DNA from 4 places in the Martelella sp. K41-7 genome. Region 1 is predicted to be linked to each of the others. Evidence: riboswitches for the same ligand, from Rfam matches in the RefSeq annotation. Region 1 holds a riboswitch; each other region holds the start of a gene.
The links. A riboswitch is a leader RNA that binds a small molecule or an ion and turns the genes downstream of it on or off. The one in region 1 is predicted to bind thiamine pyrophosphate.
Positions count from the first base shown of each region.

Region 2: another riboswitch for thiamine pyrophosphate. It lies ahead of thiE (thiamine phosphate synthase); the one in region 1 lies ahead of AC0L7L_RS16460 (ABC transporter permease).
Region 3: another riboswitch for thiamine pyrophosphate. It lies ahead of thiB (thiamine ABC transporter substrate binding subunit); the one in region 1 lies ahead of AC0L7L_RS16460 (ABC transporter permease).
Region 4: another riboswitch for thiamine pyrophosphate. It lies ahead of thiC (phosphomethylpyrimidine synthase ThiC); the one in region 1 lies ahead of AC0L7L_RS16460 (ABC transporter permease).

Region 1 is NZ_CM147867.1:3,446,527-3,452,519, reverse strand. Features, by position in the region: gene AC0L7L_RS16470 (MmgE/PrpD family protein) at 1-998, opposite strand, end outside; gene AC0L7L_RS16465 (sugar porter family MFS transporter) at 1,164-2,495, opposite strand; TPP riboswitch at 2,724-2,833, shown strand; partial or broken gene AC0L7L_RS16460 (ABC transporter permease) at 2,939-3,654, shown strand; partial or broken gene AC0L7L_RS16455 (ABC transporter substrate-binding protein) at 3,686-4,626, shown strand; gene AC0L7L_RS16450 (hypothetical protein) at 4,806-5,012, shown strand; gene AC0L7L_RS16445 (aminotransferase) at 5,059-5,993, opposite strand, start outside.
Region 2 is NZ_CM147867.1:4,045,329-4,051,321, forward strand. Features, by position in the region: gene AC0L7L_RS19245 (TRAP transporter substrate-binding protein) at 1-621, opposite strand, end outside; gene AC0L7L_RS19250 (TRAP transporter large permease subunit) at 633-2,432, opposite strand; gene thiE (thiamine phosphate synthase) at 2,429-3,091, opposite strand; TPP riboswitch at 3,203-3,305, opposite strand; gene AC0L7L_RS19260 (HAD family hydrolase) at 3,344-4,021, opposite strand; gene AC0L7L_RS19265 (sugar-binding transcriptional regulator) at 4,018-4,977, opposite strand; gene AC0L7L_RS19270 (MFS transporter) at 5,330-5,993, shown strand, end outside.
Region 3 is NZ_CM147867.1:3,909,114-3,915,106, forward strand. Features, by position in the region: gene thiP (thiamine/thiamine pyrophosphate ABC transporter permease) at 1-338, opposite strand, end outside; gene thiB (thiamine ABC transporter substrate binding subunit) at 358-1,371, opposite strand; TPP riboswitch at 1,419-1,530, opposite strand; partial or broken gene AC0L7L_RS18570 (FKBP-type peptidyl-prolyl cis-trans isomerase) at 1,797-2,235, shown strand; gene AC0L7L_RS18575 (OpgD/OpgG family glucan biosynthesis protein) at 2,631-4,250, shown strand; partial or broken gene mdoH (glucans biosynthesis glucosyltransferase MdoH) at 4,468-5,993, shown strand, end outside.
Region 4 is NZ_JBVVRV010000002.1:154,008-160,000, reverse strand. Features, by position in the region: gene AC0L7L_RS21185 (3-hydroxyacyl-CoA dehydrogenase NAD-binding domain-containing protein) at 1-571, shown strand, start outside; partial or broken gene AC0L7L_RS21180 (thiamine phosphate synthase) at 767-922, opposite strand; gene thiC (phosphomethylpyrimidine synthase ThiC) at 945-2,753, opposite strand; TPP riboswitch at 2,852-2,967, opposite strand; one part of gene AC0L7L_RS21170 (IS5 family transposase) at 3,146-3,567, opposite strand; one part of gene AC0L7L_RS21170 (IS5 family transposase) at 3,567-3,900, opposite strand; gene AC0L7L_RS21165 (ZinT/AdcA family metal-binding protein) at 4,108-5,883, opposite strand; gene AC0L7L_RS21160 (metal ABC transporter solute-binding protein, Zn/Mn family) at 5,953-5,993, opposite strand, start outside.

The DNA of each region.
Region 1 (5,993 bases):
TCGTTGGCGCCGGTGCCGATCACGTAATGGGTGTGGTGGCTGGTCTCGATCAGGATCGACTTCACCTTCGAAAGGTCGCCGATCTTCGGCCCCATGCGGCGAGCAAGGTCGATCAGCGCCTGGCTTTGATATTCAGCCGAATGCTCCTTGGTATAGGTGTCCATGATCGCGCGCTTGGCTTCGCCCTTTTCCGGCAGCGGCACGGTGTATTCCGCAGTCGGGCCGGAAAGAAGGTAAGCGATGAAGCCGTCTTCGCCCTCCCATGCCGGCGATGGTGCGCCTTCGCCCCGCATCACCCGGTCAACCGCCTCGACCGCCATCTTGCCGGCAAAGGCCGGAGCATAGGCCTTCCAGCTCGAAATCTCGCCCTTGCGCGATTGCCTTGTCGTGGTCGTCACATGCAGCGCCTGCTGAACGGCCTGATAGATGGTCTCGGTATCAAGCCCCAGTGCTGTGCCGATGCCGGCAGCCGCCGATGGTCCCAGATGGGCGATATGGTCGATCTTGTGCTCATGCAGGCAGATGCCCTTGACCAGATCGACCTGAATTTCATAGCCGGTGGCAATGCCGCGTGCGAGCGCCTCGCCGGAAAGCCCGCAATGTTGGGCGACGGCCAGAACCGGTGGAATATTGTCGCCGGGATGGGAATAATCGGCAGCCAGAAACGTGTCGTGATAGTCAAGCTCACGCACGGCCACACCATTGGCCCATGCCGCCCATTCCGGCGAAAACCGCTTGTCGGCGGCAAGGCCGAAGATTGTCGCGCCCGGCGCAAACGGGTGGGCGGTCGCCTGTGTTCTGGCACTGATGGCCGGACGGCGGGCGATGGAGGCGGCGGCCACGGAGGCATTGTCGATGATCCGGTTGCCGATCATCTCCACAACGTCGTCGTCGAGGGCCACGCGATCAGCCGCGACCGTGGCGATCTTCCAGGCAAGCTGGTCTTCCCGTTTCAGGTTTTCCGATGATTTGTGGGTGCGCACCGTGTGGTCGTGCATGAATTCTCCTCCCGCTTCAATGCCACCGCCGTTTTCGCCTGATTGGCGCAAATTGTCCATTACCGGCAATGCAGCCATTAGTCTTAGGCATTTTGGCGGTTGCATGCAAAACGGCCCGCAGGAGGGTCTCCGGCGGGCCGTTCGATCTCTTTCAGGGCGTGCCTGTCAGCCCGCAGCAAAAGTGCGCTGCTCGATTTCCTCAAGCGTGATGCCCTTGGTCTCCGGTGCCACCGCAATCGCATAGAAAACACCGATCACGCAGAAGGTGGTGAAGATCGCGAAGGTTCCGACGATCCCGATGCCTGCGAGAAGCTCAGGAAACAGCAGGGCAACGACGAAGTTGAAGAACCAGTTGGCAATAGACGCCAGCGCCATGCCGCGCGGGCGCAGCCGAAGCGGAAACAGCTCCGCCATGTAGAGCCAGGGCAACGGACCGAGGCTGACGGCGAAAAAGCCGATGAAGGTGAAAATCCCGATCAATGCCAGATAAGGCGTTGCGGCAACGTCCATCATGGTCGCGACGGTGACCAGCGCCATCGAGGCGGAGGTGCCGACGAAGCCAAAAATCAGTAGTTTGCGTCGTCCGATCGATTCCACCAGATACATGGCGACGATGGTCAGCGCCACATTGACGACGCCGATGCCGACCGTTGCCAGAAGCTGTGTCGTGGTGCCGGAAAAGCCCGCGTTCTTGAAGATTTCGGGTGCGTAATAGATGATCGCGTTGATGCCCGAGAGTTGCTGAAGCACGAACACGATCATCGCGAAACTGGTGATCGGCAGGATGCCCTTCTTCAGGAAGGTGTTCCAGGCGGGAGTGGCTTCCTCGTCCTTGGCGCTTTCCTTGATCTCGGTAATGATCTTGTCGACGTCTTCTTCGCTCGCCTCAGGCTGCAGCTTCGTGATGATGTCGCGCGCCTTGTCGGCGTTCGAATTCAGCGTCAGCCAGCGCGGCGTTTCCGGCGACAGCAGGATGCCGACAAGGGCGATGATCGACGGAAACACGCCGACACCGATCATCCAGCGCCAGTCGCCGGTGCCGCCAAAGGCCGCATCCGACATATAGGAAACCATGATGCCGATGGTGATCATCAGTTGGAAGGCCGAGACGATCGTGCCGCGAATACGCGCCGGAGCGACTTCCGCGAGAAACATCGGAGCGGTCATCGCAGATGCGCCGATGCCGACGCCGATCACAAGGCGTGCCAGTGTCAGCACATACTGGTTGAAGGCGAACGCGGAAAACAGCGAGCCGAACAGAAAGATCACTGCGCCGAGAATCAGCATCGGCTTTCGGCCGTAGCGGTCGGTGGTCACCATCGCCAAGATGGTGCCCGCGACAGCGCCGAGCGGCACGGCAGAGGTGATCACGCCCTCCATGAAGGGGGTAATGGTGAAATCCTGTTTGATGAACGGCAAGGCGCCGGAAATCACGCCCTGGTCGAAACCAAAGAGCATGCCGAAAAGCGCCGCCACGATGACGATGGCGATAAGCATTGTTTCCTCCGCATTGTCGGGGCGGCCGGTTTTTCGGCGCGCCGGTCAGTTATCTTCCACTGACCGTTTAGTGTGATTTTATGAACGCTAACTGAAAATCATCCGTATCGCCATTGTTTCCCGACAACTTGAAGGTGAAAAATGGCGGGGAAGTCAATCCAGACACAGATTCGGCAACCATGGATTGTGCCTGCACTCTTGACCATGGCGCTCCGCGCAGGCATAGATAAGCCATCCGAGGGGTGCGATCTTGTGACCAAGATGCTGAGATGGCTTCGTGCCGAACCCTTGAACCTGATCCGGGTCATGCCGGCGTAGGAACGGAGTTTGGTATTGAGCGACACGCCCAGAAAATCTGCCTGTTTTGATACGTCCGCTGCCCGGCCACGCCGGGGAGAGGGGACTTGAAGCAAGGCCTGTCTGCAGTTTTCAAATTTTGTCTGATGGTTTGTGCACTTGTCCTTGTCTGGCAGGCGGTGGTCACGGTGTTTGCGCTGCCGCGCTATATCCTGCCAGCCCCGCTTTCCGTGGCCATAAAGCTGTGGACCGGCCATGCCTATCTGTTTTCTGAAGCGCTCGTCACGCTGCGCGAGATCATTGCAGGTTTTGCCGTCGGTGCGCTGTTCGGTGCCGGTGCTGCCTTTCTGCTGGCGGGCTTTCCCCGCTTGGGTCGGCTGGTCTGGCCCGCGCTGGTGGTGCTGCAGTCCTTTCCCGTTTTCGTCATCGCACCCATGCTGGTGCTCTGGTTTGGCTTCGGCATCACCTCCAAGATCGTGATGACGACGATCATCGTGTTCTTCCCGGTCGCTTCCAATTTCGCCGATGGGCTTGCCCGCACCGACAGCGCCATCGTCAAGGCTGCCCGCCTCGATGGCGCCAGCCACTGGCAACTTCTCGTTCTCATCAGGCTTCCTCTGGCCATGCCGCAGCTTTTTCCGGCCTTCGTATAGCAGCTCCGCTTGCCCCGCTTGGCGCCGTCGTCGGCGAATGGGTCGGCGCTGCCGGTGGTCTCGGCTTCGTTATGGTGCAGGCCAATGCCCGGATGCAGGCCGATACTGTCTTTGCTGCCATGTTCATCCTGGCCGTGGAGGCCGTGCTGTTTCGCAAGGCGGTGGATCTCGCCGCCCCGTTTTTCACCCGCTGGTCGCCAAACCACTAGACGGCCGCACACTTTTTCCACGGAGGAAAGAATGCTCAAGAAACTCGCGCTTGCCGCGGCGCTGACGATGTTGCCCGGCCTTGCCGCCGCCAACGACAAACTCAGTGTCATCCTCGAATGGTATGTGAACCCCGATCACGCACCGATGGTGATCGCGCAACAGCAGGGATACTTCGAAGAGGAAGGCCTCGATGTGGAGCTCGTGCCGCCGGCTGATCCTTCCATGGTTCCGCGCATGGTCGCTTCTGGCCGTGCCGATATCGGCGTTCATTATCAACCGAACCTCTATCTCGACCACGCCGCCGGCGTCGAAATCAAGCGTTTCGGCACGCTGGTGTCCACTCCGCTCAATACGCTGACAGTGATGGCGGACGGGCCGGTAAAGTCGCTGTCTGATTTGAAGGGCAGGAAGATCGGCTTTTCCGTTGCCGGGATCGAGGAAGCTGTCGTCTCCGCCATGCTTGAAAGCTCCGGACTGTCGCGGGATGACATTACACTGGTCAACGTCAATTTCGCGCTCACCCAATCGCTTCTCTCCGGTCAGGTCGACGCCACAATCGGCGCGTTTCGCAATTTCGAGCTGACCCAGATGGCAATTGAAGGTGAGGAGGGACGCGCTTTTTCCCGGAGGAAAACGGCGTTCCGGTCTATGACGAGTTGATCTTTGTGACCCGCGGCGCGCTTCTCGATGATGATCGCCTTCCACGCTTTCTCGACGCGGTTGAACGGGCGACGATCTTCATCACCAATCACCCGCAACAGGCATGGGGGCTTTTTGCAGAGGCCTATCCCGATCTCGATGATGAGCTGAACCGTCAGGCCTTCGCCGATACTGTCGCCCGCTTTGCCAAGAGCCCGGCGGCCTTCGATGCCGGCCGCTACCAGCGCTTCGGGGCCTTCATGGCTGAAAACGGGCTGATCGACACAGCGCCGGCGGTGTCCGAAATATCGGTTTCGCTTCAGCGCGAATAACAAAGCCTCGGCCTCAAATCGCCACAAAAGCAAAATAGAAGATACGTAAATACCGAAAGGCGGCTGGTGGCCGTCTTTCGCGTTTCGGTCTTTTGTATAGTTTTAATGACGGGCGGCGTCAGGCTGCCCCGAGAGATCGATCTCGAGAATGCGCTATCAAGCCTCAGGGAGATCGGAACATGAAGCTCTTCGGCCTTGTGCTGGTGGTGATCGGCCTTGCCACCTTGACCATACGTTTCGGCTTTTATCATTATCGCGATGTCGCCGGCGATATCGAGGGCAGCCTTTTGGCCCCGCTCGCCCATCTCGTGCTCATCGGCGGCATCATGCTTCTGACGCTGCATCTTGTGTTGCGTCTCGTGCAGCATGTGCTGGGGCACCATTGACTGAGCCACCCCGGGACAGGCCCGGGTGTGGCAAAGTCAGGTCGTGTCAGCCGAGAACGGCGGTTACGGCCTTCTTGGTGGCGGCAACGATCTGGTCGGCTTCTTCGCGTGTCAGGCACAGTGGCGGAGCGTAACCCAGAATATCGCCTTCCGGCATGGCGCGGGCGATAACCCCCTCCGACAGCAGCGCGGCGGCGAGCTTGTAGCCGACCTTTTCTTCCGGATCGAAGAAGGTGCGGGTCTCGCGGTCCTTGACAAATTCGACGGCCAGCAGCATGCCTTCGCCGCGCACATCGCCGACATGGGCATGGTTGCCGAGCGCATCCTTCATGGCGGCGCGGAAATAGGCGCCGGTTTCGCCGGCGTTCTTGACCAGGCCCAGCTCATCGATCAGCTTCAGATTGGCAACCCCGGCCGCGGCCCCGATCGGATGTGCGGAATAGGTCCAGCCGTGGCCGATCGGGCCGTTTTCATCGGTGCCCTGTTCCAGAACCTTCCACATTTTCTTCGAAACAATTGAGCCGGAAAGCGGCGCATAGGCCGAGGTCAGCCCCTTGGCGATGGTGATCAGATCGGGCTTCAGGCCGAAATGGGCCGAACCGAACATGGTGCCGAGACGGCCGAAGCCGGTGACGACCTCATCGGCGATCAGCAGGATATCGTGCTTCTCAAGAACGGCGGAAATCGCCTCCCAATAACCCTCCGGCGGCGGCACGAGACCGCCCGTGCCAAGCACCGGCTCACCGATGAAGGCGGCGATCGTATCCGCGCCCTCGCGCTCGATCCGGTGTTCGAGTTCGGCGACGCAATAGGCGACGAAATCGGCCTCGCTCATGGCAAGGTCCTTGCGGCGGAAATAAAAGGGTGCGGTGGTGTGGAACACCCTTTCCAACGGCAGGTCAAACTTTCTCTGGAAGCCGGGGAGGCCGGTGAGCGAACCGGTCATCAGACCTGAGCCATGATAGCCGCGCCAGCGCGAGA
Region 2 (5,993 bases), 600 kb from region 1:
GACCCCTGTTGCAAGCGCGTTGTAAGTCTCGGTGATCGGAATGCCGACGGGGACCGCGCCGAAGGCGCTCCAGAGCCCGGTGTGAAGCGGGCTGTTGATGACCCTGATGGTGACGCCTTCGAGCTGCTCAGGCCGTGTTACCGGCGTCTTGGCCAGAAGATGGCGGGCACCGTAATCGATGAAGCCACCGACGACGAAGCGTTCATCGGCAAGCTGCGCCTTCAGCCCGGCGCCGACAGGCCCGGTGACGACGCGCCGCAGGTGTTCAGGGCTTCGGAACAGGAACGGCAGGTCGAGGATTTGCAGTTGCGGCACCCAGGACGATAACGCGGAGACGGTAGACAGGCTCGCCTGCACCGAGCCGAGACGGATGCTGTCGGCGACCTGTTTTTCGCCACCGAGCGCGCCGTTGGTGACGATGTTGAAGCGGAAGCGGCCGGGCAGCCGCTCCTCGGCCTTTTCGGCAAACAAGCGCCAGATCTTGGTCTCGGGCTTGTCCTCGCCCAGAAGGGAGGCGACCGTCACCGTGGTCTGGGCGTGGGCGGGGCGGGCGATATAGGGGGCGGACAGAACCGCCAGTGTTCCGGCTTTCAGAAATCGACGGCGATTGAGGGTCTGCATGGGGTCTCCTCTCAGATCAACAGAATGTAGGTGCAAAGGATGGCGATGGCGGCGAGCAGGGCCGTGAGATAGGGTATGACGGCGCGAAACAGCGCAGCTTGAGGAATTTCCGTCACGCCCGCGACCACGAGAACCAGCATGCCGACAGGCGGGGTCAGCCCGCCGATCATCAGTGTGGTGACGATGATCACCCCGAAGGCGGTCGGGTCGAGCCCGGCGTCGATTGCAAGCGGCAGCAGCAAAGGCCCGAGAAGCAGGATCGCCGCGCCGATATCAAGCACCAGCCCGGCGCCGAGCAGCACGAAAACAGCAAGAGCGAGAACCGCGACGGGAGACCCGCCGAACGCCGCGGCAGCCGACGAAATCATGCCGGCCACCCCGTCGACAGCAAGCTGGAAGGCAAAGGGGCCGGCCGAGCCGATGAGCAGACCGATAGCGGCGGCTTCAGCGGCCGTCTGCCGGAACACCGAAAACAGGGAGCATCGGCGTGTTTTCGAAAAGCCTGCCAGCGCCAGCGTGTAGATCGCGGCAAGAGCGGCCGCCTCGGTGGTGGTGACGATGCCGACGCGGATGCCGACAACCACAATGACACCGAGCCCGAAGGCCGGAACGGCAGCAAGGAAGGCGTGCCCTCGCTCGCCCGAGCAGGCCCGCTGGCCACCCGGCTGGTTGCGGGTTGTCAGGTGAATGGCGATGCTGAGGGCGACTGCCATTAAAAGGCCTGCGAACAGCCCGCCGACAAGCAGCTTGCCGACCGAAAGATCGGTCGCGGTCGCAAGGATCAGGAAGGCAATCGAGGGCGGTATGATGTTATCGAGGACCGAGGCGGCGGCGATGATTGCGCCTGCGCGGGCAGGCGGATAGCCATGGCGCACCAGTTCCGGATGAAAGGTCGTGGCGGAGAACACTGCATTGGCAACCGACGAGCCGGAAGCGCCGGAAAACAGCGTGCCAGTGGCCAGCACCGTCTGCGCCAGCCCGCCGCGCCGGTGGCCGACAAGCGCGGCGGCAAAGGCGACGAGTTGTTTTGCCGCGCCCGAGGCCGAAAGGGCCGCACCCGTCAGCAGGAAAAACGGAATGGCAAGCAGCAGGAAATGCGACATGCTGGAAACGGCGGTTGTGACAATCGTTTCGGTCGCGAGGTTGCCGCCGAACGGCATGGCGATCATTGCGGCAGCCAGAAAGGCATGGGCAAGCGGTGCCGCTGTTATGAGGCCGACGGCCGCTGCAATCGCGATCGCAGCGCTCGGCGGCAGCGCGGTGGTTACCGTTAAGCGCAGGCAGGTGAGGTAGATGGCGGTTGCGAGGATTGCCGAAGCTGCAAGCGATAATGCCTTCTGTTCGCTGATGCGGCGAAGGATGAGGACCATCATGAGCAGGCCGCCGCCTGCACCGATCACGGCAAAGCGTAGCCATTCGGGAAGCCCGAGCGTCGGCGATGTGCCGCCGATCAGAGCCACGACGCGGCTGCTGCCGAAAATCAGCACAAGCGCTGCCAAAAGACTGACGGCATCAGCGATGATCCGGGCCGCTTTTGCGACAACCGGCCTGAAGGGAAGATCAAGCCGCATCGACAGCGGCCCGGAAAGGGCAAGCGGTGCGGCCAATGCGATCAGCGCCACATTCAGCCATATGCCGAGATCTTCCGTCCCGATCAACCCTGTGTGAAACAGATATCTGAGAACGACACTTGTGAGCACGACGGCCAGCATGACCGCCAGCACGGCGGCGGCAATCAACCCGAGTGCCGCCTCCAGCCGCTTGGCGAGCCGGGCAGCCTTTGTATGCATTGTTGCCGGAGTGCTTGTCATTGCTGCCGGTTGGCGATCGCGGTGTCGATGGCCCAGCGAAAGTCGCGGGTTGCGGCGGCGACATCAGGCGCGTGAAAAATTGCTGAAATAGCCGCGATACCGTCGGCCCCTTCGGCAATCAGTTGCGCAACGTTTTCAAGCTTGATCCCGGCGATGGCGCCGACCGGCAGGTCGGGACGCGCGCTCTTGAGACCGCGCCGAAGCGCGCTGAAGCCGCGCATGCCGACCGGTGGATCGAGATTGATCTTGGAGAGTGTTTGATAGACGCCGCCGATGCAGGCGTAATTGACCGGGGCGGATGAGGCTTTGGCGCCGTCGGAGGCATTCTTGACGGTCAGGCCGATGATCGCGTCCGGCCCGAGCAGCCGCCGCGCGGTTTCCGGCTCCATGTCGTCGGCACCCAGATGCACGCCGTCGGCGCAGGACGCAAGGGCGACATCAACCCGGTCGTTGACGACAAAGGGAATGCCGGTCGGTGCCAGCGCCTTGCGGATCTCGATGGCCCGCTCGATCATCTGACGGGTCTTGGCGTATTTGTCGCGATACTGGATCAGCGTCGCACCGTTTTCGGCAGCAAGCCGGGCAAGCTCCGACAGCGGTGCGGTTTCAACGAGCCCGGCATCAACCAGCGCGTTCAGACGATAATCGACGGCTCTCATGGCCGCATCCCGCAAGCTGGCTTCTTGCAGATCCGGCGAATTTCCAACGACATATGACGACCTCCATGACATTGCGGAGACCGGATCAGGCTTGGAAACGAAAAGAAGGGAGGTGACCGATTTTTCCGTTCCTACGCCGGTATGACCCGGATCAGGTTCAAGGGTCCGGCTCGTTGCCATCTCAGCATCGCATGATGCTCCCCTCGGAATTTGCATGACTTTGTCGGGCTTTCGGCCCTCTGTCAACCGGCTTCAGACAGCGCCGAACGCTGCTACCTCGAAGCTGGCCAGATCGTCCAATACCGTGGCTGCCCCTGCAGCAAGAAGCCGCTCTGCATGGAGCGGTCTGATACCCTCCAGATGGCCGCCACCGACGAAACCGACGACGCGCATATCCGCGCGGCCGGCGGCAATAACACCGGCAATCGAATCCTCGAGCACCACGCAATTGCCGGCGCCCTTGCCGAGCTTTTCCGCTGCGTAGAGGAAGACGTCAGGCGCGGGCTTGCCGTTTTCAACCGAGTCGGCGCTGAAGGCGCGGCCTTCGAAGCGGTCGGCAAAGCCGATACAGTCGAGCGCGACGCCAAGTCGTTTGTAGGAACCGCCGGACGCGATGCAGTAGCTGATGCCGGCGGCATCCAGCCGGTCGAGCATTTCGCGGGAACCGGCCACCGGCTGAAGTTCGTGCGCATAGCGCTCAAACAGCCTTTCATACCATTCCTTCTGGAAATCGGGATCGATCGGCTGGCCCGTCCTGTCTTCGACAAAGGCGATGATCTGCCTGATCGAGGACCCGAGAAAAGTCTCGACCAGCGTATCCCAGTCGATGACGATGCCGTATTTCTCAAGCGAGGTCCTGAGTTCGGCAAGCGCGATGATCTCGCTGTTGGCAAGCACGCCGTCGAAATCGAAGATGACTGTTTTGTTCATGGGGCCCTCGCCAGAATAAGTTCAGCGGTGATATCGTCGGTAATCAGCGTGGTGACAAGTCCGCCATGGATTGCGGCGATAATAACATCGACCTTGTGGACACCAGTTGCAGCAAGCACTCGTTCCGGAACATTTTCAAGCGCTTCGAGCCCGATGCTGACGGCGCAACGGTTCACAACATGGTCGATTTCCCGGCCGTCGCGATCAATGAAATAGCCGACGATATCGCCGACCGCGCCTTTTTCGGAAAGTTCTGCCGATGTGACATTGGCAGGCAGGGCCGTGGTCATCAGCACGGATTTGTCGGAAAGGTCGCCTGCAGCCAGCACGGCCAGATCGAGTTTTTCAAGCTTTTCCAGATGCGCGTTGAAAACCAGGTTGGAAAGGAAGCCTTCCCTGTTTGTTCCGGGAGAAAGATAAACCGGGGCTGCGAACAGCGAATACTGGGCACCGAGCCGATCAGCAACGCCTACGGTGAGGCCGAAGGCGTTGAAGGGTGCGCCCTGGGCCGTGCCGCCGATCATCGAGACGATTTCAACCTTCGGGAGCTGCATCCGGGGCAGGTACGTCATCGCGTTTTTGAGCGTCATGCCCCAGGAAACGCCGATCAGACGCCAGCGCTCCTCGTGCAGGCCCTTAGCAAGATAGTTCGCAAGAGCCGCACCGGCGGTAATCTGGTCATCGTGATTGTCTGGATTGGCCGGCGCCACGATGGCATCCGCAAGGCCGAAGCGGGTTTTCAGCTCCTCCTGCTGGCGGAAGCGGATGACATGCGGCGACTGGATGTCGACGCGCACCAATCCGCTGGCGCGCGCGGCCCTGATCGCCTGGTTGACGCGCAACCGGGTTACGCCCATCAGCACCGCCACGTCGGACTGGGTCATCTCATTGATGAAATAATGCCAGCAGACCTCAGCCAGAAATGCATCGGTTTCCGCAGTCACTTCACTTGCCACCAGTCATACCCCGTCATGCCGTTGATTTCGGCCCGCCATATGACCTGTTTTCATCTGAATTGCAAATTTGACATTTGTAATTTAGTGCAAAAATAATGATTAATATCAAATATTTATGGATACATGTCAGTGCAAGGAAACCCGACGGGGCGGTCTCTCCCGCCCAGTGTTTCCACTGTCGAGGAACCTGAATTGACTGTTGGCCAAGGTTAGAGGAGGTATGCAAGCATCGTGCAGCCGGCCGGAAGCACACTCATCAGCAATACTGACTTCTGAGTTCAGCGATATTGGATATTCATGCCGTTTGATCCCTGTTAATTTTGGCGGCGGGATTTTTTCGGGATAGGATTTCATGGAACAGGCTGTAAAACGCGGGGCCGACCGCGACATGCTGATTATCATGCTGGCGGGCGGGCTCGTTCTGGCGCTGTCCTTCGGTGTGCGCTCGGTTTTCGGCGGCGTCGTCCTGCCGCTGTCGGACGATCTGTTCGGCGGCCGGATCGAGATTTTCTCGCTGTCGATTGCGATCCAGAACCTTGTCTGGGGTCTGGCGCAGCCGTTTTTCGGCATGATCGCCGACAAGTTCGGTGACCGGCGCGCGCTTTGGCTTGGCTTTGCCTGCTATGTGCTCGGCATGCTGATCTGCGTTATGGGCACGTCGCCCTTTGCCCAGCACATGGGCGCGGGTGTGCTGGTCGGCATGGGTGTTTCAGGCACCGCCTTCGGCACGGTGCTGGCGGTGGTCGGGCGTGCGGCGCCGGCTGAAAAGCGCGGCTTTTATCTCGGCGTGGCGTCCGCCATGGGCTCGGCGGGGCAGGCGGTGCTGCCGCTTCTGACGGCCTTCCTGATTAGTCGCTTCGACTGGCAGACCACGCTTCTGATCATTACGGCATTGCTGGCGCCGATGGCGCTTGCGATCCCCTTCCTGCATGTAAAGAAAAAGGGGACTGCCGCCGAAGCCGATATCGATCTGCCGCAGACGATCCGTCACGCCTTCGGCCATACGAGCTTTGTGA
Region 3 (5,993 bases), 460 kb from region 1:
CCGATAATGCCGAGCGCGCCGATCAGCACCGGAAGTCCGAGCGGTACGGCCATCAGCCTGACGATCCAGATCCGGCCGGGAAAATGCGGCCGCCGTGCCATGGCGAGTGCCACGGGTATGGCGAAAACCACAGAAAACAATGTGGACAGAAATGCCTGGTAGAGCGTGAAGCGCAGGATGCGCCAGACATAGGGCTCGTTCAAAACATGCGCGGCATCGGCAAGCCGGCCGAAACCGGACAGCGCGAAAACCGCAACGGCGATGAAGCCGATGACGGCGGCCAACGAAAGGATGCCGGCGTAAAAGCTCCGGCGGAACTCTGCCGTGGTCAAATACAAGATCGTTTTCCCGAGGCGCTCACCGCGCGCTCATGGCGTTCAGCCACTCATCAATCCAGGCCCGCCGGTTCTCGGCCACGACATCAGGGGCAAACTGCAGCGTCTTGTCCGGCGTTACCGCGTTCAGAAAGGCGTCCGGCAGCGGCTCGGAGGTGGCGGCAACCGGCATCATCCAGTTGTGGGTCGGGATCGCATCCTGAAAACCGGGGGTGAGTATGAATGCGAGGAAGGATTTTGCAAGCGCCGGGTCGTCCGCCATCTCCGTCATGCCGGCGACCTCGATCTGGATATAGAGCCCGTCTTCGAAATCAATGGCCTTGTAGCGCTCTGTCTCCTCGGCGATCTGGTGATAGGCCGGAGAGGTTGTGTAGGACAGCACCATCGGCGCCTCGCCGCTGGTGAACAGGCCGTAGGCTTCCGACCAGCCGGGCGCGACCGTCAGGATACGGTCGGAAAGCACTTCCCACTTCTCCGCAGCCGCGTCGCCATAAACCGCCTTCATCCACAACAGCATGCCGAGGCCCGGCGTCGATGTGCGCGGATCCTCGATCACAATCTTTTCGTCTTTCGGTCCGTTGATCAGTTCATCAAGCGTTTTCGGCGGTGAGGAAATACTCTCGCTGTCATAGACGATGTCGAAATAGCCGTAGTCGAAGGGCACGAACACGTCGTCTTCAAACCCGCCTGGAATGTCGAGATTTTCGGTGGAAATGCCGGGTGCGACAAAAAGACCCGTCTGTTTCGCTTCGTGGATCAGATTGTTGTCGAGCCCGAGCACAATGTCGGCCGGGCTTGACTGGCCCTCAAGTTTCAGCCGGTTGAGAAGGGCGACGCCGTCTTCCGCGCCGACAAATTTGACGGTGCAGTCGCATTCGGCCTCGAAAGCCTGGCTGACCAGCGGACCCGGGCCCCATTCGGTGTTGAAGCTTTCATAGGTGTAGATGGTCAGCACCTTGCTGTCTTCGGCCTGCGCGCCGCCTGCGGCCAGCACAGCCAGCGCTGCAATCGAAATCGGAAGATGATAACCGGGCATGACGCCTCCTTGGTGCGGTCTCAATCAACAAGGGAAAAGGGCGTCGGGTCGTCCACGCGTCTAATCCCTCCGCCGGTGTTAGCCGGATCAGGTTCTTCGGGTTGGTCTTGCCTCTCAGCGGACGACGCATTGGCGTTTTCCGCACCCCGTTAGAGCACTTCAACACCTATCCCGGGCTTATCGGGAATTCAAGAGCCGGTCCCTGATTTGAAAATACAGGTGAAAGCCACTAGGTAAGAGGCACATCCGGATCTCTGGATGTGCCCGCCAGTCGTCATGCAGGAAAGTGTGTCGGCTCAATCCTCTGTGGCGCGCCCGGCTATCGGGCCCGCGCTTCAGGAAAGAGAAACGGCGCGCTGGCGCTGGCCCGGGCTTTGACCGGTGCTGTGCTGTCGCGCTCAGTGTTCAAGGAAGGAGCACACGAAATGACAGAAGCAAAGAGCGGGGACACCGTTCGTATTCACTATACCGGAACGCTGAATGATGGTTCGACTTTCGATCTCGTCCGAAGGCCGCCAGCCGCTTGAATTCACCGTCGGGGCTGGACAGATCATCCCGGGACTTGACCGCGAGATTGCAGGCATGAATGTCGGCGACAGCCGCGATGTCCAGGTGCCCTCCACCGAAGCCTATGGGCCGCATGACCCGCAGAAGGTTCAGGTCGTGCCGCGTTCGGCCATGCCGTCCGAGGTTGAGGTCGAGCCCGGCATGCAGCTTCAGGCTCGTACGCCCGAAGGCGAGACCGTGCCGCTGATCGTGACCAAGGTCGAAGAAGAGCAGGTCACCGTCGATGCCAATCATCCGCTCGCCGGACAAGATCTGAATTTCGCCGTGGAACTGGTCGAAATTGTAAAGGCTGCCTGACGAAAGACAGCTGTTGGCGGCGCTGCCGCTATCTTGACGCCGATTGCGTGACATTCGAGAATGTTGCAGTGCGAAGACGGTAAAATGCCATGATCTTGCCATTCTTTGGTTGGATGGCTGCCTTTTACTGGGGCTGGAATGCAACGCGGCGTTCCAGCCCCTTTTGCATACGCGCGCAAGCGCGCTGGGCGTGTGATGCACAGATGCTTGCGTCTTTTTGCGTGTCAGGGGAACAGTGTGGGCGTTGCGCCGTTTCGAAATCGTCTGTTCCTGAAATACGGAGGGTCTGGCGGTGCCTTGCGTTTCGTGTTTTATGCAATCGCAGCGGGAGGCGGCGTCGTTTTTGCTGCCATGCAAACTTTTGGGAAACGTCTTTTTAATCGGCGGGCATTTATATGAAGAGAAGATCCTTTCTGGCGCACACGGCGGTGGGCGCTCTGACCATTTCCGGCCTTGGCGGCCGGTCCTATGCTCAGGAAGCTGCCGTGGAACCGGGCAAGATTCCGGACCAGAATGTGGCGGTCGAGGCTCAGGAACCGCGGCCCGACGCCTTTACCTTCGATAAGTTGACGGCTCAGATGCGGGCTAAAGCCGGCGAACCCTATCAGGAGCCGGCCCAGAGCATTCCCGAACCGTTCAGCAGCCTCCATTACGATGATTATCGCGCGATCCGGTATGATCCCAACAAGGCGATATGGCGCGACCAGTCGAATTTCCAGCTACAGGCATTTGCGCTCGGCTGGCTGTTCAAGACGCCGGTCGATATCTACGAAGTTGCCGGTGGCGACGCAGAAAAACTGGTGTTTTCGACCGATGATTTCATCTATCGCGCACCGCTTGATGTGGAGCAGTTCAAGAACATAGGCCTGCCAGGAGTGGCCGGGTTCCGCATCAACTATCCTTTGAACCGCCCTGATGTCAGTGACGAACTGATCTCGTTTCTCGGGTCCTCCTACTTCCGTGCGCTCGGACAGGACAATCTCTATGGCTTGTCCGCCCGGGGGCTTGCCGTCAACACGGCCACAGGAGAGGGAGAGGAGTTTCCGCGCTTCTCGGCCTTCTATATTGTCCGGCCGGGTTCAAGCACACAGGAGATCACGGTTTTTGCAGCACTTGACGGCCCGAGTGTGACCGGGGCCTACCGTTTCGTCATCACGCCCGGCAAGAATACCCGCATGGAAGTGACCGCGCGATTGTTCTTCCGGAACGATATCGCCCGTCTCGGCGTTGCGCCGATGACTTCGATGTTCCTGTTCGGTCCGGCCAACCATCACGCCTTCGATGACTACCGGGAACGCGTTCATGACAGCGAAGGGCTGAAGATCGTGCGCGCCGATGGAACGGAATTGTGGCGCAGCCTGCACAATGCCAAAAAACTTGCGAATTCGTTCTTTACCGAGGCCGACCCCCGCGCCTTTGGTCTTTATCAGCGCCACCGCGCCTTTGATGACTATCAGGATGCCGAAGCCCATTATGAGCGGCGCCCTTCGCTTCTGGTCGAGCCGCTCGACAATTGGGGCAAGGGTTCAATTTCGCTTGTCGAAATACCGACCGACAAGGAGGTCAACGACAATATCGTTTGCTTCTGGCAGCCCGAGGCTCCGGCGAAGGCGGGTGGCTCGGCAGAGTTCCGCTATCGGCTGACATGGGGCTCGATCGAGGAAGACCGTACGCGCCTGGCCCGCGTCGTTGATATTCGCAGCGGCGAGGGTGGTGTTTCGGGCACGCAAACCGATGACGATATCCGCAAGCTGGTCGTCGATTTCGCTGGCGGTCCGCTGGATGATTTTGGTGCCGGTTCGGAACTGAAGGAACGTCTCCACGTTACCAATGGAGAGATTGTTCACTCGACTGTGTCAACGATCCGCGGCCAGGGCATCTGGCGGCTGGCAATCGATGTGCGCCCTGCAGGCGATGCGCCCGTTGAGCTTGTGGGGGCACTGACAGACGGCAGTCGAGATCTGAGTGAGGTCTGGCTCTATCAATGGAGAAAAGGTGATGATCAACCAAACTGAGCCGAAGACGGACTTTAGCCGTTTTCTCCCGGCCACAGCGCCGCTTCCCATGCCCGATCAGCTGATCGAGCGGCCCCGCCGCAGCCGGAGCTTGATCATGTCGATCCTCGCCCCGGTGTTCGGTTTACAGCGCATTCGTTTGCCGCGTTTCTAGGCCCACGGCTGATCCCGGCCCTGGGATTTTCCGGGGTGTGACCGGTTTCGGCAGGTAAAGCAGGAAGCAGTGATGCTCACTTTCAGGCGAACCATTTCCATTCTTTTTGCAGCGTTGGTGGCAATGGTCGCCTCGCGTCTTGCTATGGATGTGTTTTTTGCCGATGGCGTGGACTGGGTTGACTTTGCCCGGATCGCTCTTTGTGCGTCAACAGCCGCCTGGATTGCATGGGGTGCCGTTCTTGCGATCGGTGGGCTTTTCGGTGCTGCAATCAAAACGCCGCCGCGCTCTTCACTGTCTGACAGTGGACAGTCGGCGCGGGCGGCGATCCTGATTCCGGTTTACAACGAAGATCCGCGCGCCACGTTCTCGTCTGCCCTGGCCATGGCCGAGAGCCTGGCCCTGACCCCCCATGCCGCGCTGTTTGACATAGCGATCCTCTCCGATACGCGCGATCCAGACGTGGCCGCGGAGGAGGAGAAATGGTTCCTGCGTCTGCATGCTGAGGTTCCCGCCCCGATCGCGGTTTTCTATCGCCGACGAAGCGATAATTCCGGCAAGAAAGCCGGTAATATTGGCGATTTCGTGCGGCGCCACGGCGGCCGCTACCCCTATATGTTGATCCTTGACGCCGACAGCCTCATGGAAGGCGAGACCATTGTCGAGATGCTGCGCCGGATGGAAGCCGAACCCAGATTGGGCCTTCTCCAGACGTTGCCGAAGATTGTGGCGGCGCGCTCATGGTTTGCCCGTGCATTGCAGTTTTCCGCAGGCCTGTTCTCGCCGATCTTTACCAAGGGGCTGGCGCGTATGCAGGGACAGGAAGGGCCGTTCTGGGGGCACAATGCGATGGTGCGCACAACCGCCTTCGCCGAAAGCTGCGGGCTTCCGGCGTTGACCGGCGCGCCGCCGTTCGGCGGCCATATCCTCAGCCATGACTATGTTGAGGCCGCGCTTTTGGCACGCAAGGGCTGGATCGTCCGGGTCGATTCCGATCTGGAGGGTTCTTACGAGGAAGGCCCTCAAAACGTGATCGATTACGCCAAGCGCGACCGCCGCTGGTGCCAGGGCAATCTTCAGCATATTCGGCTGCTGGCGGCGCCGGGGCTGCGTATGTGGAACCGTTTCACGTTTCTTCAGGGCGTCATGGCCTATGCCAGTTCGCCCCTGTGGATGGCGTTCATCGCCGCTTCGATCGTTGCGCCGCTGTTTGCGCCTGCCCCCGACTATTTCCCGAGCCCCTATCTGCCGGCGATTTTCCCCCGTGCCGAAACCGCGCTGGCCGTGACCCTTCTCGTCGGCGTGGGCGGTCTGCTGATCGGGCCGAAACTGCTGATCGCACTGCGCTCCGGCATTACGGGTGAGGCTCGCCGTTTCGGCGGGTTCCTTGCCGTATTTTTCTCCACGCTCGCCGAAATCATATGGTCGTCGATACTGGCACCGATAACCCTGATGTATCAAAGCCGGTCTGTGCTGCAGATTCTTTTCGGCATGGATGGCGGCTGGCCTTCTTCCGACCGTGAGGGGCACACGATCCGCCTTGCAGAAGCATTCAGGGCCAGTTGGTGGATTGTCCTGAGCGGTTTTGT
Region 4 (5,993 bases), on a different replicon from region 1:
GCAGATCGATGCGGTCATGACCCGCTGGGGGCTGGCCATGGGGCCGCTGGCGGTGATGGACCTTGCCGGTCTCGATATCGGTTACAATATCCGTCAGTCCCGCGGGCCTCAGACCCCCTACCCGTTCACCACCGCCGACCGCCTGTTTGAAGCTGGCCGTCTCGGGCAGAAATCCGGCAAGGGCTGGTACCTCTACGAGGCGGGCGCACGGCGCGGCGTGCCGGACCCGGAGGTCGAGGCTCTGGTCAAGGCAGTTTCTGCGGAAAAGGGGATTACGCGGCGCAAGGTCAGCGATGACGAGATCCTGCGCCGCTGTATGTGGCAATTGGTCAATACCGGCTATCAGATCGTCGAGGAAGGCATTGCCCAGCGCATCAGTGATCTCGATGTCATCTTCGTCAACGGCTACGGCTTTCCCCGCACGCGCGGCGGCCCGATGTGCTTTGCCCGCGAAACCGGCCTTGAGCAAGTGGCCCGCGACATCATGCGCTACCACGCCGAGATCGGCCCGCACTGGAAGCCTTCGGCGCTGCTGCTCGCCGAGGCGGGCATCTGCGACTTTGGTGCGTGACCTCGGAGGGGCGAAGCATAGGCATTGTCGACGGCATTGCGCGGTGGCAAAGACCAGTTGGCGGCGATGGCCCGTTCGAAGTTACCGTCACGCTCGGCCATATCAGTCACCTCTTTGCCGAAGGTTCGCGGCTACGGATTTTCGGGTCGCCCGGCAAACAATCCTCGGTGGGCCTCTCACCCCAAGCAGCCTGATCCTGCCAGTGGCCGCTCTGCCGCCCGTCTTGTTGCGAAGTTGCGCCGTAGTTGCCCCGCCCGCCACCGCGCGGCGCGCGGTCTCGACCATCTCGATCCCGGCACAAAGGCCGGGATCGAGAACCAGATAGACAGACAGGTCGGTGGATTGCCGCATCCCGGATGCCCGTTGCGGCATGTCAGGCCTCCTCTTCGCTGTTCAATGGAACGTAGAGTGCCCCGCCCTCTCGGAATTTCTCCGCCATCCTCGCCATCCCGACCTTCTGGGCCTCGGCGCGGATGTCGTGGGAGATCCGCATCGAGCAGAACTTGGGCCCGCACATCGAGCAGAAATGGGCGGTCTTGTGCGCCTCCTTGGGCAACGTTTCGTCATGCATGGAGCGGGCGGTCTCCGGGTCAAGCGACAGGTTGAACTGGTCTTCCCAGCGGAACTCGAAGCGCGCACGCGACAAAGCGTCGTCACGTATCCGCGCGGCTGGGTGGCCCTTGGCGAGATCGGCGGCGTGAGCCGCAATTTTGTAGGTGATGACGCCGGTCTTGACATCATCACGATCCGGCAGGCCGAGATGTTCCTTGGGCGTCACGTAGCAGAGCATCGCCGTGCCGAACCATCCGATCATCGCCGCTCCGATGCCACTGGTTATGTGGTCGTAACCCGGCGCGATATCCGTGGTGAGCGGCCCGAGCGTGTAGAACGGCGCCTCGCCGCAGGTCTCAAGCTGCTTGTCCATATTGGCCTTGATCTTGTGCATCGGCACGTGGCCGGGGCCCTCGATCATCACCTGGCAGTCTTTCGCCCATGCGATCTGCGTCAGTTCTCCAAGCGTTTTCAACTCGGCGAACTGCGCTTCGTCATTGGCATCGGCAATTGAACCGGGACGCAATCCGTCGCCGAGGCTGAAGGACACGTCATAGGCGCGGGCGATGTCGCAGATCTCGTTGAAATGATCGTAAAGAAAGCTCTCACGGTGATGATGGAGACACCACTTGGCCATGATCGACCCGCCACGGCTGACGATCCCCGTCACCCGCCCCACCGTCATCGGAATCATGTGCAGGCGCACCCCCGCATGGATGGTGAAATAGTCCACCCCCTGTTCTGCCTGTTCGACCAGCGTGTCGCGATAGACCTCCCAGGAGAGATCTTCGGCAATGCCGCCGACTTTTTCCAAAGCCTGATAGAGCGGCACGGTTCCGATCGGAACAGGCGAATTGCGGATGATCCAGTCGCGGATGTTGTGAATGTTGCGCCCGGTGGAAAGGTCCATCACCGTATCTGCGCCCCAGCGCGTGGCCCAAACCATCTTCTCCACTTCCTCGGCCATTGAGGAGGTCACGGCGGAATTGCCGATATTGGCGTTGATCTTCACCAGGAAATTCCGCCCGATCGCCATCGGCTCGGCCTCGGGATGATTGATGTTGGCAGGGATGATCGCCCGGCCCTTCGCCACCTCGTCCCTTACGAATTCGGGCGTGATGAAATCCGGAATTTCGGCGCCGAAATCCTCGCCATCGAGTGCAAGCGCGTCTTTCGCCGCCCTGCGACCCAGATTCTCGCGGATGGCGACAAACTCCATCTCTGGCGTCACGACCCCGGCGCGGGCATAGGCCATTTGGGTCACGGCGCAGTCTCCCGTCGCCCGGCGCGGCCGATGACGCACTGGAAATTCCGGCACCAGCCGCATACCCTCGGCAAAGCCGTTGTCCTCGGGTTTCACATGGCGGCCGTCATAGGTCCGGGTATCCTTTCGCGCGGCGACCCAGCCCTCTCGCAGGCGCGGCAGCCCGCCCTCGATGGAGGGTTTGGCATCCGGATCGGTATAAGGGCCGGAACTGTCATAGACGGTTACGGGTGGCTCACCCGCACTGGGGTGCACATCGATTTCGCGCAAGGGCACGCGGATATCAGGATAGAGCACGCCCTTTTGCCAGACGCGGCGGGACGCCGGCAGCGGACCTGTGGTGACGGTTGGGGATAAGTCTTTCATCGGTCGGAGCCTCCATAGCTCTTGGCGTTGGAGACCCAGTTCGACGTCGAATGGAGGAGGCCGCGCATTGCATCCGATAGGAATAGCGGGCTTGATCCCGCGCAGCCGATGCACCATCCCTACGCCAGTGTGAACTGGATCAGGTTCATCGGGTCACTGCGCTGCGACAGCCAGCAGTATCTCAGCCCCTTGTCGGGACCCCCGGGTGAGCGCGCCAAAATTGCGCCGAATAGACGCGCTTGTCAACGCCAGCCTTGGTGGAGGGAATATAGCTTTCTATTTTTTTGGCGCACCGGGCAATCAAAAACCGGATCAAGCTTATTCGCCCGGTGCTTTGCTTCGCGCACTCCCGGCATTTTTGACTTTTTCGTTAGGCTCAGGACTCGTTAAAATCAAAGCCAGAAGATAACGGCAGCAGCGATGCATATGCTTGAGAAGAAAGTGTGTGCACAACGGTCGTATCGGGTGTGAATTCGGCGCCAGTCCTTGAGCCTGCCAAACATGTTCTCGATTTTATGGCGCTTTTGGTAGAGCTTGCGGTCATGCGCTATTGGGACCTTTCTGTTCGCCCTCGATGGAATGCAGGCCTTGATTTTGCGCTGCGCCAAGGCCTCTCGAAACCAGTCGGCATCGTAGCCTTTGTCGGCCAGTACCGTCTTTGCTTTGGGAAAGGCCTCTATCATTCGGGCAGCACCTTTGTAGTCGCTCGTCTGCCCTTCGCTCAACAGCATGATCAGTGGCCGGCCATGGCCATCGCAAACCGCATGCAGCTTGGAGTTCAAGCCGCCTTTGGTGCGCCCGATACGTCTGGGAACATCCCCTTTTTTAGCAGACTGGCTGCGGTGCGATGTGCTTTCAAATGCGTAGCGTCGATCATCAACTGTTCCGGCTCACCGCATTCGGCCGCCAACTCAGCGAAAATCCTGTTGAACACACCAAGCCTGCTCCAGCGGATGAAGCGATTATAGATCGTCTTGTGCGGTCCATATTCCTTCGGCGCATCGCGCCATCGCAAACCATTGCGCAAGACAAAGACAATGCCGCTCACGATCAGCCGGTCATCAACACGAGGCACACCGTGAGACAGTGGGAAATAGGGCTCGATCCGGCGCATCTGCGCCTGCGACAGCAGCGGCAAATCACTCATTGCGGTTCTCCATTCGAGCCCAATGAATCAAAACGAAGAGAACGCCGCAAGTGATTTAATAGGTCCTGAACCTAGTGTCTTCTCGCTGCAAACGGCGATGATGGCACCGTTTACGCGCATCTACTTGTACTTGATCCTCGGAAGAAACGTGAAAAGGGCGTCCAGCCGTGAAGCCGGACACCCGTTCTTTGAAGCGCTACGTCTAGCTCAGTGGGTCAGCATCTCGTCGGCGATCTGGTCGCTGTCGAGCGATGACGGGTAGTAGGTCGGCCAGTTTGTCAATTCTTCCAGAAGGGCCGCACGGTCGTCACCCCAGTAGAGGTGATAGTGATCGGCGTCTGCCCGCGCGATCCGGTGGTCGGAGAACTGGATGAATTGCGGCGCGGCCTCGTCGCCCTCGCTCTTTTCGAAGATGAACCGGACGCCCCTGTTGCCCTTGGCATAGGTCAGGACTTCATAGCCGTCGCTTTTGTAGCGACCTTCAACCGCCTCGCCATCTTCATAGAAGGTGACTTCGTGGCCATCGATGGTGATGCGCTCGACATCGGTCTTGTAACCGGTGTCGTAGTAAGCCTTGTATTCCTCGACGGTCATGCTGCCGGTCTCGGCCTTGTGCTTCATCACCGGGTCGAGTGTTCCGTCCTGAAGATAGGGATAGACCGACTGCCAGTCGCCGGCCCAGTCGGAAAGCGGACGGTCCGCGATCTGGCTGTCCTCGAAATAGCCCTTGTAAATCTGCGGATCGCCATGATCGTGGGCGTGATCATCTTCGCCCTCGTGGACCATGCCGCTGCCGCCTGCAACGGCGATGTTGTAGGGCATACCGCCGACGTCGACCGTACCGACTTCCGCGAGACCATCCTTGGCGATGCGGCGGACGAGGCCGGCATTCGGGTCGCTCATCACGATCTCATCACCGGCCATGGCGATGCGTGGACGCGGGTCGTTCCAGTGGCCATCCATCGAATAGGGCTCGGTAACCTTGGCGCTTGTCGTGAGGCTGGCGTCCAGAATGTCGATCTGATGCAGGCTGCCATCCTCGGTCAGCACATAGCCGAAAAAGGGATTGGCCGGATCGAGCGCGAAGTCAACGCGGCGGAACGGCAGTTCGATATAGCTAAAATGCGGCTCATCGGCCGGGTCGATGACGACGAGGCCATTGGATCCGTAATTGCCGAGAAAGACCTGCATGCTTTTGGCGCCAAGCAGGGTGCCCGTGGTCTCACCTTCCGGCAAATCGTCCGGATAGGTCAGCATTTCGAAGACGGGGCCGTCTTCGCCGGGGGTCACGGTCAGCACGCCTTCCTGGCAACCGGCCGCGAGAAAGGCCCCGGAGAAGGCTTCGCCGTGAATGCCGGTGCAGGTCGCGACATCGCCGGTCGGCTCGCCGTCTTCGGTCACGGCGCGCAGGCCGATGCGGGTGCCGTCAACCGGCGTATCGGTTGCAACGCTCGTGACCCAGTATTGGCCGACGGGAGCGGCAAAGCCATGATGGGCGCGTTCCTGCTTCAGTTCGCTGGTTTCAAGCTCGCCGTGGTGAAGCTCGGGAGCATCGACGATTGCGGCATAGCCGCCCTTGTCGAAATTGACGACCACCTTGCCGTCATGATCGATGATGTGGAACGGGCGCGGGCCGGTGAGGCTTTCCTCGATGGCGACCGGCGCCTCGATATCGATATCGGAATGGTCACCGTGGGAATGCAGCGAGATGCCGCTGTTGATGAAGTGAACCGCGTCATCGTTGGACTGAACAGCAACAACGGCTGCGCCGTCGTTGACCGCGTAAAGCTTGTTCTGGCCGGTGGTGTCGAAGGACCAGCGATGGTCGGGTTCGCTGAGGTCGAAGGCCGTGATTTTCGCGGCGTCATGGTCGCCGACGAAAACGCGGTAGAGGGTGATGCTGTCCTCATGGTCTTCGGCAAACGCCGCCGGAGCGCCAAGCGAAATCGCGAGTGCGGATGCACCCAGGATCCATCGTTTCATATCAGTCTCTCCTTGATGGTATAACGTAACATTAAGAAGCAAGGTTCGACCTCACCCTTTTTATTAGTGTCAGCCGTTATTGATGGCGGTGGCGAGCGTTTCGACGTCGT